Regions from separate parts of the Desemzia sp. FAM 23990 genome, predicted to be linked through region 1. Evidence: a T-box and tRNA genes for the amino acid it is inferred to sense, from the RefSeq annotation. Region 1 holds a T-box; the other holds one or more tRNA genes.
The links. The T-box of region 1 lies ahead of argS (arginine--tRNA ligase). A T-box ahead of a tRNA ligase gene usually reads a tRNA of that ligase, here a tRNA-Arg.
Positions count from the first base shown of each region.

Region 2: it encodes a tRNA-Arg, which carries the amino acid that the T-box ahead of argS (arginine--tRNA ligase) is inferred to sense. The anticodon was not compared.

Region 1 covers NZ_JBGQQW010000001.1:125,702-133,077, forward strand. The annotation lists gene ACEN4I_RS00565 (aldo/keto reductase) at 421-1,290, opposite strand; gene ACEN4I_RS00570 (phosphomannomutase/phosphoglucomutase) at 1,320-2,855, opposite strand; gene ACEN4I_RS00575 (arginine repressor) at 2,911-3,366, opposite strand; T-box leader at 3,540-3,764, shown strand; gene argS (arginine--tRNA ligase) at 3,915-5,609, shown strand; gene yidD (membrane protein insertion efficiency factor YidD) at 5,646-5,897, opposite strand; gene ACEN4I_RS00590 (ABC transporter ATP-binding protein) at 5,975-7,376, opposite strand, start outside.
Region 2 covers NZ_JBGQQW010000006.1:102,459-109,834, reverse strand. The annotation lists gene rpoN (RNA polymerase factor sigma-54) at 1-596, opposite strand, end outside; gene ACEN4I_RS03915 (ABC transporter ATP-binding protein) at 951-2,705, shown strand; gene ACEN4I_RS03910 (ABC transporter ATP-binding protein) at 2,710-4,482, shown strand; tRNA gene ACEN4I_RS03905 (tRNA-Arg) at 4,657-4,728, shown strand; gene clpP (ATP-dependent Clp endopeptidase proteolytic subunit ClpP) at 5,025-5,624, shown strand; gene ACEN4I_RS03895 (DsbA family protein) at 5,753-6,295, shown strand; gene ACEN4I_RS03890 (sugar-binding transcriptional regulator) at 6,670-7,376, shown strand, end outside.

The sequences.
Region 1 (7,376 bases):
TTTTAAAATACAAGGATTACTTTTTCAGAGGCGGCTTATGACGTGTGATGCTTTTACTTTTTTCAAAACTGCCTTATGGTTAAGGAACAGCTTTGTAGCTCATAATTCAGCCTGGTGGTTCAACCCAATTATTAGGTAGAACCATTATAGATCACTAATCGAACCGATAACTCCTGCGAATTGTTAAGTAGAGCCACTATAGCTGGCAATTCACACCGGTAAAGCAAGCCGATTATTAAGTAGAACCACTATAGTTCACAATCCGAACCGGTAAACCACTCCGATAGTTAAATAGTACCCAACCTTCCTTATCAACGACTTATGGAAACCACCACAAAAAGCTCTGGGCGCTAGGAATTGTTTCCTAGCGTCTAGAGCTTTTTGTGTATTTAATTTGATCGACACAACACAGTCCAACTATTATTTAGCGTCTTCTGGACGGATAGAAGTTTCTTTAAATCTTTCTTGATCATCAGGATCGCTACCGTAGCGAACACCAGTATCTAAAGATTTCATTTGCTCCATCTCTTCAGCCGTTAAACTGAAATCAAATATTTCACTGTTTTCTTTGATGCGGTTAGCGTGTACAGATTTTGGAATAATCACTTCTCCTCTTTCTAAGTGCCAACGCAAGATGACTTGTGCAGGTGTTTTGCCGTATTTTGCAGCTAATTCCACAATGATCGGTTGATTGAACAAGTCAGTTTTTCCTTGACCTAATGGACCCCATGCTTCATGAATAATGCCGTTTTCTTTCATGTATTCGTGCAATTCATTTTGCGGGAACTCTGGGTGAGTCTCAATTTGATTGATCATTGGTTGCATCAATTCTTGTTTTTTCAATTCTTCTAAATGGTGAGTTTGGAAATTAGATACGCCGATGGCTTTGACTCTGCCTTCTTCGTACAATTCCACTAAAGCTTTCCAAGTTTCCACGTATTTAGGAGCAGCCCAGTGAATCAAATACAAGTCTAAATAGTCTGTATCTAAACGATCTAATGATTCTTGGAAAGCTGCTTTCGTTTCTTCGTAGCCTTGGTCGTAGTTCCACACTTTTGAAGTCAAGAAAATTTCTTCTCTGGTAATACCAGATTCTTTTAGTCCTCTAGCCAAGTATTCTTCATTTCCATAAATTTTGGCAGTATCAAAATGACGGTAGCCAACTTCGACAGCAGCTTTGACTGCTTCCACAAGTTCTTCTTCGTCCTTCATCAAAAATACGCCTAAACCTAATTTAGGAATTTCGACTCCGTTGTATAATGTAATACTTTCAGCTAATGGTTGAACCACATTAACACTCCCTTTTCTACCTTTTTTCTTTATAACTTAGAAGAATCTAGTCCTTCTTGTTGACTAAAGAACAGTTTAACATTTTCTCGCAATTGAGCAATCGAATCTGCTTGATCACTTTCAAAATATAAAACCAGCAACGGTTCATGCAGACTTAAGCGTAATAAAAACCAGCCTGTTCCATATGCACCAGATGTATTGACACGTACACCCTCTAAGTTGTTGTTTTCAATCTCCATATCCGGCTGATCAGTTATAAAGTTTTTAAATGCTTCAATAACTTCCTCGCCAGTTTGTTGGACTGTATCTGTAGTGATTTTAAAACGAACTTCATCTGTTTCAACAGGTTGTTTTAATGATTCAAATAAACTCGAGAACTCCTTGCCTTCTGCAGATAATTCAGCATCCGCAATCAAGATCTTAGCAATCAAGTAAGCTCCATCATCCAGGAAATAATTTTCTTTCAGTGCTGCATGACCACTCGTTTCGATCGCAACTGATGTGTGCACACCTTCTTGATTTAATTTGATGGCTTGATTGATGACGTTGCGGTAACCCGTTAGGTGCCGATTTTGGTGTCCTCCAAGCTGTTCAATAAAGTCTTTCAAGTGTTCAGAAGTCGCTGAACTTGTCACGATAGTCGTTCCCGGATTCTCTTGGATCACGATTGCTGAAATTACCGCAATCAGATTGTTCCGATTCACCGTTTGTCCGTGGCGATCTACTAAAGCTGATCGATCTACATCCGTATCGAAAATAACTCCCATATCGGCATCACTGTCCAGCACGGCTTGTTTAATGCTTGCCATCGCTTGTTTGTTATCGGGGTTTGGAACATGATTGGGAAAATTGCCATCTGGTTCCAAGAATTGACTTCCTGAAATATCCGCTCCCAGCTTTTCCAATACTTCTGTGGCAAAAAAACCTCCAGCTCCGTTTCCAGCATCCACAACAATGTGTTTTCCCTCTAAAGGAAGTTCAGGATTACGAGCTGTCGTGATGCCAGCTTGAATTTTTTGACGTAAATCAGCTGCATAATCTTCCAACAAATTTTTACGTTCAATGATGCCTTGATTATTCTCCCAAGTCACAGCATCCCAATTCGCGTTTTCCAACATAAAAGTAATGTCTTCGTGCTCTGCTCCTCCATCAGCTGTAAAAAATTTCAAGCCGTTGTATTCAAACGGCAAATGACTGGCAGTGATCATAATGGAAGCATCACAGGCATAATACTCATATTGAGTGGCCATAAAAAGTGCCGGTGTCGTTGATAATCCAACATCTACCACGTCGATACCTGCATTATTCAAGGCTTCGATCAGCACTTCTTTGATTCGGTTTCCAGATAAGCGGCTGTCTTGTCCGATAGCAACTTTTACAGGTTTCTCTAAATTATCCATTATCAATTGCTTTTTCTCTTTTAACCAACAAGCAAAACCAAAAGCTATGGATTCGATTGTTTGATCATGCAACGTAATGTCGTGTTCCGGTGTTTTGACCGCTATTCCACGTATATCAGAGCCATTTTGCAATTTTAGTAATTCATTTGCTGATTCACTAGCCAATTTAATTCCTCTTTTCTTTTAAAATGAGACTTCTAAACATATCCTATTTTTAATTTTACAGTTTAATAAATTGATTCAAATATTCATACATTTTTATCGCATTTTCTTCGTCTTTTGAAATCAATAGACAAGTATCGTTACCACCTACAGAAGCCACTATCTCAGGAAATTCGATCGCATCAATCAATGCCGCAGCGACGTGAGCATTTCCAGGTATAGTCACAATAATCGTGATGAATTGTACACGTTCTAGTTTTACCACGACATTGCCCAATGTTGATTGCAGACGCTCTTCTACAGACAAATTATTCGTTTGGTATAAAGTATATTTCATACCACCTTGAGGAGTCGAAGTTTTGATTAAATTCATTTCTTTAATATCTCTAGAGATAGTCGCTTGGGTTGCTTCTACTCCCTCCTCTTTTAAATAATGGAGCAATTCATCTTGGGTAGCAATATCGTGATTGGTGATAATCTGTTTGATTGCTAATTGACGATTCGTTTTTTTCATAGCCAAACCTCCATATGTAATTCGTTTCTTTGTCTCCCAGTATATCAAAAAAAGGTAGAAAGCGGTTAATAATTTAATTATTTTTACAATAATAATGAATAAACATTCTTTTTATTGAAAAACATTGGCATCTCGCCTGTTGTTTTGTTATAATAGGCTATACAAAATTGAATGAACAATCGTAGATGAAGAGAGTACTGCTTGAGGATGTTTTGAAGCGAGCTGGGTTGGTGAGAGCCAGTAATAAAAACTTGCAGGAAGCGCACTTCGGAGAGATGAGAACAAGGATCAGTATCACTAGTTCCATCCGGCTTATTCGGCCGTTACAGTGAATCAAGTGGTTGCGTCAATTTGACGTTGCAATAAGAGTGGTACCGCGGGGAATTCTCGTCTCTTTTTTAGTTTGATGTCATGAAAACTAAAAAAGGGCTATTTTTTTATGCAAAAAAACTGTTCTCCAGATGATTGGGTCTTTTCTACTGAGCATAATACATTCATAAATACAAAGACAAAATTTAAAAAACAAATTAACTAGAGGAGTTATGACAATGAATTACAAATTACAAGTGGCTCAAGCCTTGCATGAACAAGTTTCAGAAACATTGTCTGTTGAAGACATTCTTAACTTATTGGAAAAGCCAAAATCCGTTGAACATGGGGATGTAGCTTTCCCAGCTTTCTCACTAGCAAAAGCTTACCGTAAAGCACCACAACAAATTGCTGCCGATTTAGGAGAAAAAGTATCTTCCCCCATTGTTGAAAAAGTTGAAGTTGTCGGACCTTATTTGAACTTTTTCTTAAATAAAAAAACCGTTAGTGCCCACGTCTTACAAGAAATCTTAGAACAAAAAAATGCATACGGTGATATCAATATCGGACATGGAGAAAATGTTCCGATCGATATGTCTTCTCCTAATATTGCTAAACCTATTTCTTTAGGACACTTGCGTTCTACTGTAATCGGAAATGCTTTAGCACATATTGTTGAAAAAATGGGCTACCAACCTATCAAAATCAATCACTTAGGAGACTGGGGTACTCAATTTGGAAAATTGATCACTGCTTATAAATTATGGGGTACTGAGGAAGCGGTTAGAGAAAATCCGATTCAAGAGTTATTGAAACTGTATGTTCAATTCCATGAAGAAGCAGAAGAAAAACCTGAATTAGAAGACGATGGCCGTGAATGGTTCAAAAAATTAGAAGATGGTGACGAAGAAGCTACTGAATTATGGAAATGGTTCAAAGAAGAATCTTTAAAAGAATTCAATCGCATTTATGATAAACTAGAAATCACGTTTGATTCTTTCAATGGAGAAGCTTTCTACAATGACAAAATGCAAGAAGTTGTCGATTTATTAGAAGAAAAAAATATTTTGACCGTAGACAACGGAGCTACAATTGTGGATTTAGAAAAATACAATTTAAACCCAGCATTGATCAAAAAATCAGATGGTGCAACACTGTATATCACCCGTGATTTAGCTGCTGCTATTTATCGTAAACGTACGTATGATTTTGCTTTATCTCTATATGCAGTTGGAAATGAACAAAGCAATCATTTCAAACAATTAAAAGCTGTTCTGACTGAAATGGGTTATGACTGGGCTAATGATATGCACCATGTTCCATTTGGTCTGATCACAAAAGATGGTAAAAAATTGTCTACACGTAAAGGAAAAATCGTTCTTCTAGAAGAAGTATTGGATGAAGCCGTTGCCGTGGCCCTAAAACAAATCGAAGCGAAAAATCCTGATTTACCGAATAAAGAAGAAGTTGCCCGCCAAGTAGGTATCGGCGCTGTTGTCTTCCACGATTTGAAAAATGATCGTTTAAACAACTTTGACTTTACGATCGATGAAATCGTTCAATTTGAAGGAGAAACAGGCCCTTATGTTCAATACTCTAGAGCTAGAGCTTTAAGTATCTTGCGTAAAGCAGGCGTTGATGAAGTTTCTGCTGCTGATTTCTACGCTTTAGATGATGCTTACAGTTGGGAAGTGATCAAACTGATCCAAGAATATCCTGAGACACTTCAACGTGCTTTTGGTAAGTTGGAACCATCTGTAATCGCTAAACACGCGATCCATTTGGCACAAGCCTTCAACAAATACTACGCCAACAGTCGTGTATTGACTGAAGATGCTGAAAAACCAGCCCGTTTAGCTTTGGTTCAAGCAGTCGCTATCTTATTGAAAGAAGATTTAAGAATATTAGGAGTACATTCTCCTGACCAAATGTAACAGCAAAAAAAACGAGGTTGAGTAGAAGGCAAACTTTTACTCAACCTCGTTTTTTTTATTGCGTCTAATGGAAAAATGTTCCGGGACTGGATCATACCCTCCTCTGACAAATGGATTACAGCGTAAAATTCTAAAGAAGCCCATAATTGATCCCTTGATCGCTCCATGTTTGCGAACCGCATCGATCGAATATTGCGAACAAGTTGGATGGTAGCGGCAACTGGGTGGAAAAAGAGGAGAAATCCCTTTTTGGTATCCTCTAATCAATAAAATAACAATTTTTTTCATTTATTCACCTACATCATATGATTCTCTTATTATAGAGCAACACCCTTACTTTTGTAAAGTAAGGGTGTTGCTCTGTTTTATTGACTTTTTTCTTTTTGTGAACGATACATTTCTGCATAGATTCCTTGTTTTTGAATCAATGACTCATGATCTCCCTGTTCTACAATTTGACCTTGATTCAGCACTAGAATTTGATCAGCATGTTGGATCGTCGACAAGCGATGGGCAATAATGAATGTTGTTCTTCCCTTTTTCAACACCTCCATCGCATGTTGAATCATTTCCTCCGTTTCAGTATCGATACTTGAAGTTGCTTCATCTAAAATCAATATTTCAGGATCAAAGGCCAGCGCTCTCGCAAATGAGATTAATTGGCGTTGACCAGACGAAAGCGTACTGCCCTTATCCACTACGGGTTCATCAATTCCCTTTGGCATATTATGCAGCAAGGTGTCTCCGCCAACTTCTTCGATTGCTTTGATCACCGCTTCACGACTGATCGAAGTTTCTCCCAACGTAATGTTTGAAGCGATCGTTCCCTTAAACAAATAAGGGTCCTGCAGCACGATCCCCATATGTCTGCGCAAACTTTTTCTAGAGACGGATGTGGTCGGCGTACCATCTATTGTGATCGTCCCCTTAGTCGGGTCATAAAAACGGAATAACAAATTCATGATCGAGCTTTTTCCTGAACCTGTATGGCCTACTAAAGCGACCGTTTGACCTTTTCTAGCTGTAAAATCGATATCTTTCAATACGTATTCTTCATCCTTATAAGCAAATGAAACTTGATCAAAGACAACTTCCCCTTCTTTAAAGTCTAATTCGCCTGTCTGGTCTTCTTCTGTTTTGACTAATTTCATTTCAAAAACTCGTTTCGCCGAAGCCATCGCAGTCTGCAAGTAAGCGTATTGGGTCACAATACCTTGAATGGGATTAAATAAACGAGTCGTGTAATCTACATAAACATACAATACTCCAACTGTTATCCCTAGTGCCGAACTAAAATAGGCGTTTCCAAAATACACTACCAACAAGAGCAAGGTAATATTTTTAATCACTTCCACAAAACTAAACGAGCCCATAGAATCCAATAACGTAAATTTCAAACTGTATTTATACCACTCTTCATTTACATCCGTAAATTCTTTTTCCATTTTGTCTTCTTGCTGATAAGCTTGAATGATCGACATCCCTTGAATGGATTCATTTAAGGTCCCATTGATCTCACTAACCAATGACCGGATTTTTGTAGTAAACGGTACAGCAAACTTTTGGTACACAACTGCCCACAATACAAAGAAAGGAACCAATAACAGCGTAATCAATCCAAAAGTAATGCTAATTTGCATCAAGGCAATATAGATCCCTACTAGATAAATCAAGTTGGTCAACACTTGTCCAACCACAACGACGTAAAATATCCGTAATTGCTCCGTATCATTTGTGATACGAGAAACCACTTTTCCAGCAGGCAAA
Region 2 (7,376 bases), on a different contig from region 1:
TTTCCCCATTTATGAGAACTGAATAAATCAAAAGATTCTTCCAATATAAGGTAAGCCATATTTGGAGCTTCATTATCACGTTCGGTTTGCAGCATCAAACATTCTTGTAGAGATCTAGCTCCGACACCAGCTGGCTCGAGTTGCTGCAACAATGTCAGAGCATCAATCAGTTGAATTTCTTCAGCACCAGTTTTTTCTATAGCGTCATCTAGCGAAATAGTCAGATAGCCATTTTCATCTAAGTAGCTCGCCAGCCACAATACAAGTTCTCTTAGATATGTATCTCTCATAGTCAAGTTGATTTGGTCAATGACAGAAGTAAATAAAGAGGTTTGTCTGTCTGCTGCTTGATCAATTGGATTATAGTTCGTAGGAGCTGATGAAGTATTGTAGGAAAGACTATGTTGTCTTTCAGTTGGGGAAGATTGTTTTACTTTGACTTCAATCAAAGGATTCCCCAAAGCTTTTTGCTTTAAGAACAAAACCAACTCTTCTTGATTCATGTTCAGCATTTGAATTGACTGTTGCAATTGTTGAGTCATAGCTAACTTTTGGCTTTGTTTTTGCTGTTGTGTATAAGTTTGTTCAAAACTCATGGTTATCCTCCTTGGAACGGTTTCATCTATTTATTAATGATACCATATTCTGCAAAGAGCATTAATGACTGTAAAAAATTTAATCTTTCTTTGTGACGAATATTTGAAAAGAGAGTCTTTCACAGAAACGGAAGAAGGAGAGAAAGCTGCTTGTTAGAATAAAGATTTTATAACAGACGCTGATTATAAGATATGGTAAAATAACTATGCTATTGTTTTCAGGAAGAAACATGTAAGGGAACGAAACTGCCATGTAATGGAGTTTTTGACGAAAGACATTTTACTCAGCATTGAAAAGTGTCTTTTGCCTTATCTTGTGAAACGTTACAAAATTATTTATTAAGGGGAGATACAGTGTTTGAAATATTAAAAAAATTATCGTGGTTTTTTAAACTGAGGTGGAAAAGTTATACATTTGGCATCATTGCTTTGATGATTTGTGCGCTTTTATCGGCTATCACACCATTGATTATCGGAAACATCATTGATCAAATGATCGCCAATACATTGACTTGGGAAAATCTAGCTATTCAATCTGGACTAATTCTTATTTTTGCGATTACCATGTATGTTTTGCGGTATGGATGGAGGACAGCTCTTTTTGGAAATTCAACTTTGCTGGAATCCATTATGCGTAATCGCTTGTTTTCTCATTTTACTAAGATGGACAGCCAGTTCTTCAATGAATACCGTACTGGAGATTTAATGGCTCATGCGACGAATGACTTAGCAGCTCTTCGCTTTGTTGCTGGTGGAGGAATCTTATCGATTACAGACTCCATTTCCGTAGGGAGTGTCACGTTGTTCAGTATGTTCTTTTTAGTCGACTGGCAATTGACGTTGACCACTATCTTACCGTTCCCTTTATTGATCTTTGCTGCTCGTCACCTTGGGAAAGCTATCAATAAGCGTTACCGAAAATCATTGGAATCTTTTTCTCAAATGAACAACCAAGTACAAGAGAGTGTTGGCGGTATGAAAGTCATCAAGACATTTGGTGAAGAAGAACATCATTACGCTGATTTTATAAAAGATACGGATAATGTGGTAGCGAAAAACAAAGAGGTTTATAAAGTGGATTCTGCGTATACTCCGGTAATCGAAGGTATCACTGGGTTAACCTATGTGTTGACGTTATTTTTTGGAACTTATTTTATTTCTATCGGCAGAATCACTATTGGAGAACTGATCGCTTATTTTAGTTATTTATCTATGATGGCGTGGCCTTTGCTGGCCGTTGGTCGTGTAGCCAACACTTTAGAACGTGGGGACGCTAGCTATAATCGTGTAACAACCTTGCTTTCTTACGCTTCTCATTTGGAAAAAACGAAAGATCCGATCCCATCTCCTGTAACGGGAGACATCGATTTTGATATACAAGAGTTTACCTATCCGGAAGGGAAAAGTCCCGTTTTAAAAGGAACGAAATTTCATTTGGATAGTGGAAATACATTAGGGGTTGTAGGCCATACGGGTGCAGGAAAAAGTACGTTGTTCAAATTACTGATGCGAGACTATGATCAGTATCAAGGTCAAATCACGTACAATCAGGCGGATTTAAAAAAATATCGTTTAGATGCTGTTGCAAACGGAATTGGTTATGTACCTCAAGATACGTTCTTATTTTCAACCACTATTCGAGAAAATATTCGCTTTGTAAATCCTGGTCTGTCTCAAGAAGAGGTGGAGTATTTTGCTCAACTGGCAGATATCCATGAAGATATCACTCAATTTCCAGAAGGATACGATACAAAAGTTGGAGAACGCGGAGTTTCTCTATCTGGTGGACAAAAGCAACGGATAGCTATCGCACGCGCTTTAGCTACAAAGGCTGAATTTTTGATTTTGGACGATGCTTTATCGGCAGTAGATGCACAAACCGAATCACAAATTTTAGCCAATTTACGTGCGATCCGAAAAAATGAATCGACTATTATTGCTACCCACCGAATCAGTTCTATTATGCACGCGGATGAAATCATTGTTTTGGATAAAGGACAAATCGTAGAACGCGGTAAACATGCCGAATTATTACAAAATGAGGGTTGGTACCGCAGAATGTATGAAGAACAACAACTGCAACAAAAAGTGGAAGAAGGAGGGGAATAAACTAGTGGAACAAAAGAAAAATTTTACGATACGAGAACAAATCCATATTTTAGCTGGTTTATTCTCATTTACAAAACCTTTTTGGCTGCCGTTCTTAGCTGCTATCATTGGAATGGTCATTGTTTCCAGTATAAATGCTTACTTGCCTGTAGTGATTCAACGCTACATTGATGAATACTTAGCTGTAGATCAAGTAGCTCTTGATGCGACTATTCGTATTACGCTATTTTACTTTAGTTTTGTAATAGTGAAAATGATTGTGGTATATGCAAAAGATTATTGTTTTAAGATAGCATCCGAGAAAACAGTTGCGAGTATGCGAAACCAAATTTATCATAAAGTGGTTCATTTAGGGATGCGTTATTTTGACCAAATTCCGAATGGTTCAGTAGTTTCGCGAGTCACCAATGATACAGAGACCATTAAAGAATTTTGGAATGTATTCTTGACTTTTTTAGACGGCTTTTTAAATGCCATAACCATTGGTGTAGCGATGTTTAGTCTAAATGCTCGTTTAGCATGGGTATTTATGGCCTTTGTACCGATCGTGATTGTATTGATTTATATTTACCAAAAATACAGTACATTGATCTATGGCCGAATGCGAGAAGCTTTGAGTCGATTGAACGCCAAATTGAGTGAATCCATTATGGGAATGACTATTATTCAGCATTTTAATCAAGAAGAACGAGTAAAAAATGAATTTGATGATGTAAATCAACAATATGTAGCCGCGAGAAACAATATGTTTAAAATGAATGCTTTGTTATTGATGCCGGCCATTAATTTGATTGAAGCTATTGCATTGTTTGTTGTATTGTGGATCTTTGGATTGCGTCATTTGCAAGGTATAGCAGTAGATATTGGGATTGTTTATGCATTTACGTCATATGCTAAATCGTTCTTCCATCCTATTGGAAATATGCTGGATAGTTTAAGTATTTTTCAAGATGGATTAGTTTCAGGAGCACGGGTAGTCAGTTTATTAGATCGTGATGATATGGCCCCCAGTGCAGAAGAGGACGCAACTGGCAGGGTTACCGAAGGGAAAATTGCTATTCAGGATCTATCCTTTTCTTATGACCAAGAAAAAGAAGTTCTCCAAGATATCTCAATTTCGGCAGAACCTGGTCAAACTATTGCTTTAGTCGGACAAACTGGTTCAGGAAAGAGTTCTATCATTAATGTGCTGATGCGTTTTTATGAATACGCTAAAGGTGATGTGCTGATAGATGGACAATCCATCCGGGATATTCCGATTGAAAAATTACGTGAACAAATGGGATTGGTTTTACAAGATAGTTTTATGTTTTATGGCGATATTGCTGACAATATCCGGCTGCATGGGAATTATTCTGATGAAGAGATCCGTCAAGCCGCTGAGTTTGTAAATGCAGACAGCTTTATTGAAGAACTCGATGGTGGTTACCACGCAAAAGTTATTGAAGGTGGAGCTACATTCTCAACAGGTGAAAAACAATTGATCAGTTTTGCCCGTACCATTTTGCGAAACCCTAAAATATTGATTTTAGATGAAGCTACCGCAAATATCGATACCGAAACAGAAAAGAAAATCCAAAAAGGGTTAGAAAATATGCGTCGCGGCCGTACAACCATTATTATTGCCCATCGCTTATCGACAATTCGAGATGCAGATAAAATCTATGTGTTACGACATGGAGAAATTATTGAAGAAGGAAATCATGAATCATTGATTGATCAACAAGGGGTTTATCATGATATGTACCAACTTCAAACTTTCCAAGAAAATAATTAGACTGTTTAATCTACTTTGAGTCGCTTTCTATTTATAGAGAGCGGCTTTTTCTCTATGGTACTCAGAGTTGAAATTAGAATTAAAGAAACTTGTTTGAGCGAAATATGAGCCTATTTGCAAATTTTGGCTTGTGTTTTAGGCTGATATTAGATAATATTAAGTAGTTGTCATCCTGTCTCCTTAGTGTAATGGATATCACGTAAGATTCCGGTTCTTGAGATGGGGGTTCGATTCCCTCAGGAGACATTAAAAAGAGCGTGGAGCAACGAGTCTAAAGAAGAGCGTGGAGCAACACGTCTAGAGAGTACGAATTAATCCGCTCTAATATACATTGATAAAGGGGTCAGGGTTTTATCCTGGCTCCTTTTACCTGTATAATCAAAAACAGATATAAAAAAAGTGAGAAATAAGACAAAAAGACAATAAAAAGTTTGACCTTTATTGACCAAAAGAGTAAAATAAGGGTAGAAACTCATTGAAACTGATTCTTTAGAATGAGTATGATACAATCATTAGGAAACAAATTAGAGGAGGAATACTTCATGAACTTAGTACCTACAGTTATTGAACAATCATCAAGAGGTGAACGCGCCTACGATATTTACTCACGTTTATTAAAAGACCGTATTATCATGTTAAGCGGACAAATTGATGACGATGTAGCTAATTCAGTTATTGCACAATTGCTCTTTTTAGATGCACAAGACCCAGAGAAAGATATCTATATTTACATCAACTCTCCTGGTGGTAGTGTGACAGCCGGCTTTGCTATTTATGACACGATGAACTTTATTAAATCTGATGTTCAAACGATTGCAATGGGAATGGCTGCTTCAATGGGAAGTTTCCTATTAACAGCTGGAGCAAAAGGCAAACGTTTTGCATTGCCGAATGCAGAAATTATGATTCACCAACCATTAGGCGGAGCACAAGGACAAGCAACTGAAATTGAAATTGCTGCTCGCCACATCTTAAAAACACGTGAACGTTTAAATAAAATTTTATCTGACAGAACTGGACAACCCATTGAAGTTATTGAACGTGATACAGATCGTGATAACTATATGTCTGCAGAAGATGCAAAAGCATATGGTCTGATCGATGAAGTAATGGAAAATAACGCAGAACTACCAGGTAAATAGATTAGTGAACAAAGGAGACCTTTTCCATTAAATTGGAGAGTGGTCTCCTTTTCCATTGTAAAAAGAATGTTTTTCATTTGCTCGGATTCCAAGTATACTATTAAGTATCACTAATAGGAGGTAATATGATGGATATTAGCAAGATCAAAGCAGATAAAGTCAATACAACTTATGGATTTAAAATTGGTAAAGAAAGTGCACCAGTTAAAGTGATCGAATTTATTAATTTGCGTTGCCCGTACTGCAAAAAATGGTATGTTGATTCTAAAGATGTATTGACTGACTATGTGCACGAAGGAAAAGTCCAACGCATCATTAAATTATTTGATAAAGAAAAACCCAGTTTGAAAAAAGGGAATGTCGTTCATCATTATCTGGACTACAAAAATCCGGAAGATGCATTGATTGAAATAGATTACTTTCTTGCTCATCAAGATGAATGGGGAAATCTAGCCGATTTAGATCAAGTGGCAGAATATGTGGTTGAAAAACGCGGATTGACTCACCAACCTAATGAAATTGAAATCAATGGCATCATTCAGGAAGCTGACGATGCTAATGTAGTATTTGTTCCATCCGTATTCATTGGAGACCATGTCTTCGATGAGCATATCACTCCTGTGGAATTAAAAGAGTTGATTGATTTAGAATACGCCAAAAAGAACTCTTGAAACTCAGCCGTAAATAAGTAACACATTTGTCAAAAAGGACTGAGAAACGGTTCTTTTTACACTCCTGGACATAAAGAATGAAGTGGTAAAAACCGCTTCTTTATGTCTAAGGTTTGTCAAAAGGACTACCCATATCGAATTAACTCAGTAATGAGAGATTCTTGAATTAATAGGTTGCATGTTGTCCCAAGAATTGGTAGAATACAACTGTAAGAGATAAAACAGACGGGGGAAGTTCTGTAAAATGTAGAATGAAGAGCATGATTTAAAATCAAATGTCTTTATGCATTTTAATCTCTTTGTTTTTTTTGATATAGAGGGTCGCTAAACGGCTGACGTGGACGAAAAACGACCCACTTAGAAAGAGGTGGCTCATGGAAGAGGTTTTGTCTGTTATAGAAAAAGTAGCTCCTGACGTAATAGACACTCTAAAAGAGAGACACCGAATTTTGAGGAATATCTATTTGTTAGGACCAATCGGAAGACGAGTGCTCGCTGACAAAATAAGTATATCTGAAAGAAGTTTACGTACGGAAGTGGAAGTGTTGAAAAAACAACGTCTTTTACTTTCTACAAAATCAGGAATGTTGCTTACTCCTTATGGAGAAGAAACGTATCGATCACTAGATCACTTAATGGGACAAAAATTAGGCATGCGCGATAAGGAAAAAAATCTAGCGATTTACTTCCAAATTGAGCAATGCGTTATTGTGTCAGGTGACCTTGACAGTCAGTCAAAGGTTATTGCTGATTTGAGTAGAGCGACTTTTGAAACATTGGATTTTCTATTACCAGAAGGCAAAAATATTATTGCCGTGATGGGTGGAACAACAATGGCGGCAGTAGCCAACCGCATTGATGAAAGTCTTTCTAAAAATCGAGAATTGTTTTTTGTGCCTGCGAGAGGCGGGCTGGGAGAGTCTGTAGATATACAAGCAAACTCAATCAGTGCAAGACTTGCTGAAGTCACAGGAGGCAAAAATCAAGCTCTGTATGTACCAGAACAAGTCGGCAAAGAAACGTATGAGTTTTTATTGCAAGAACCCAGCGTGAAGAAGACGTTAGATTTGATAAAACTGGC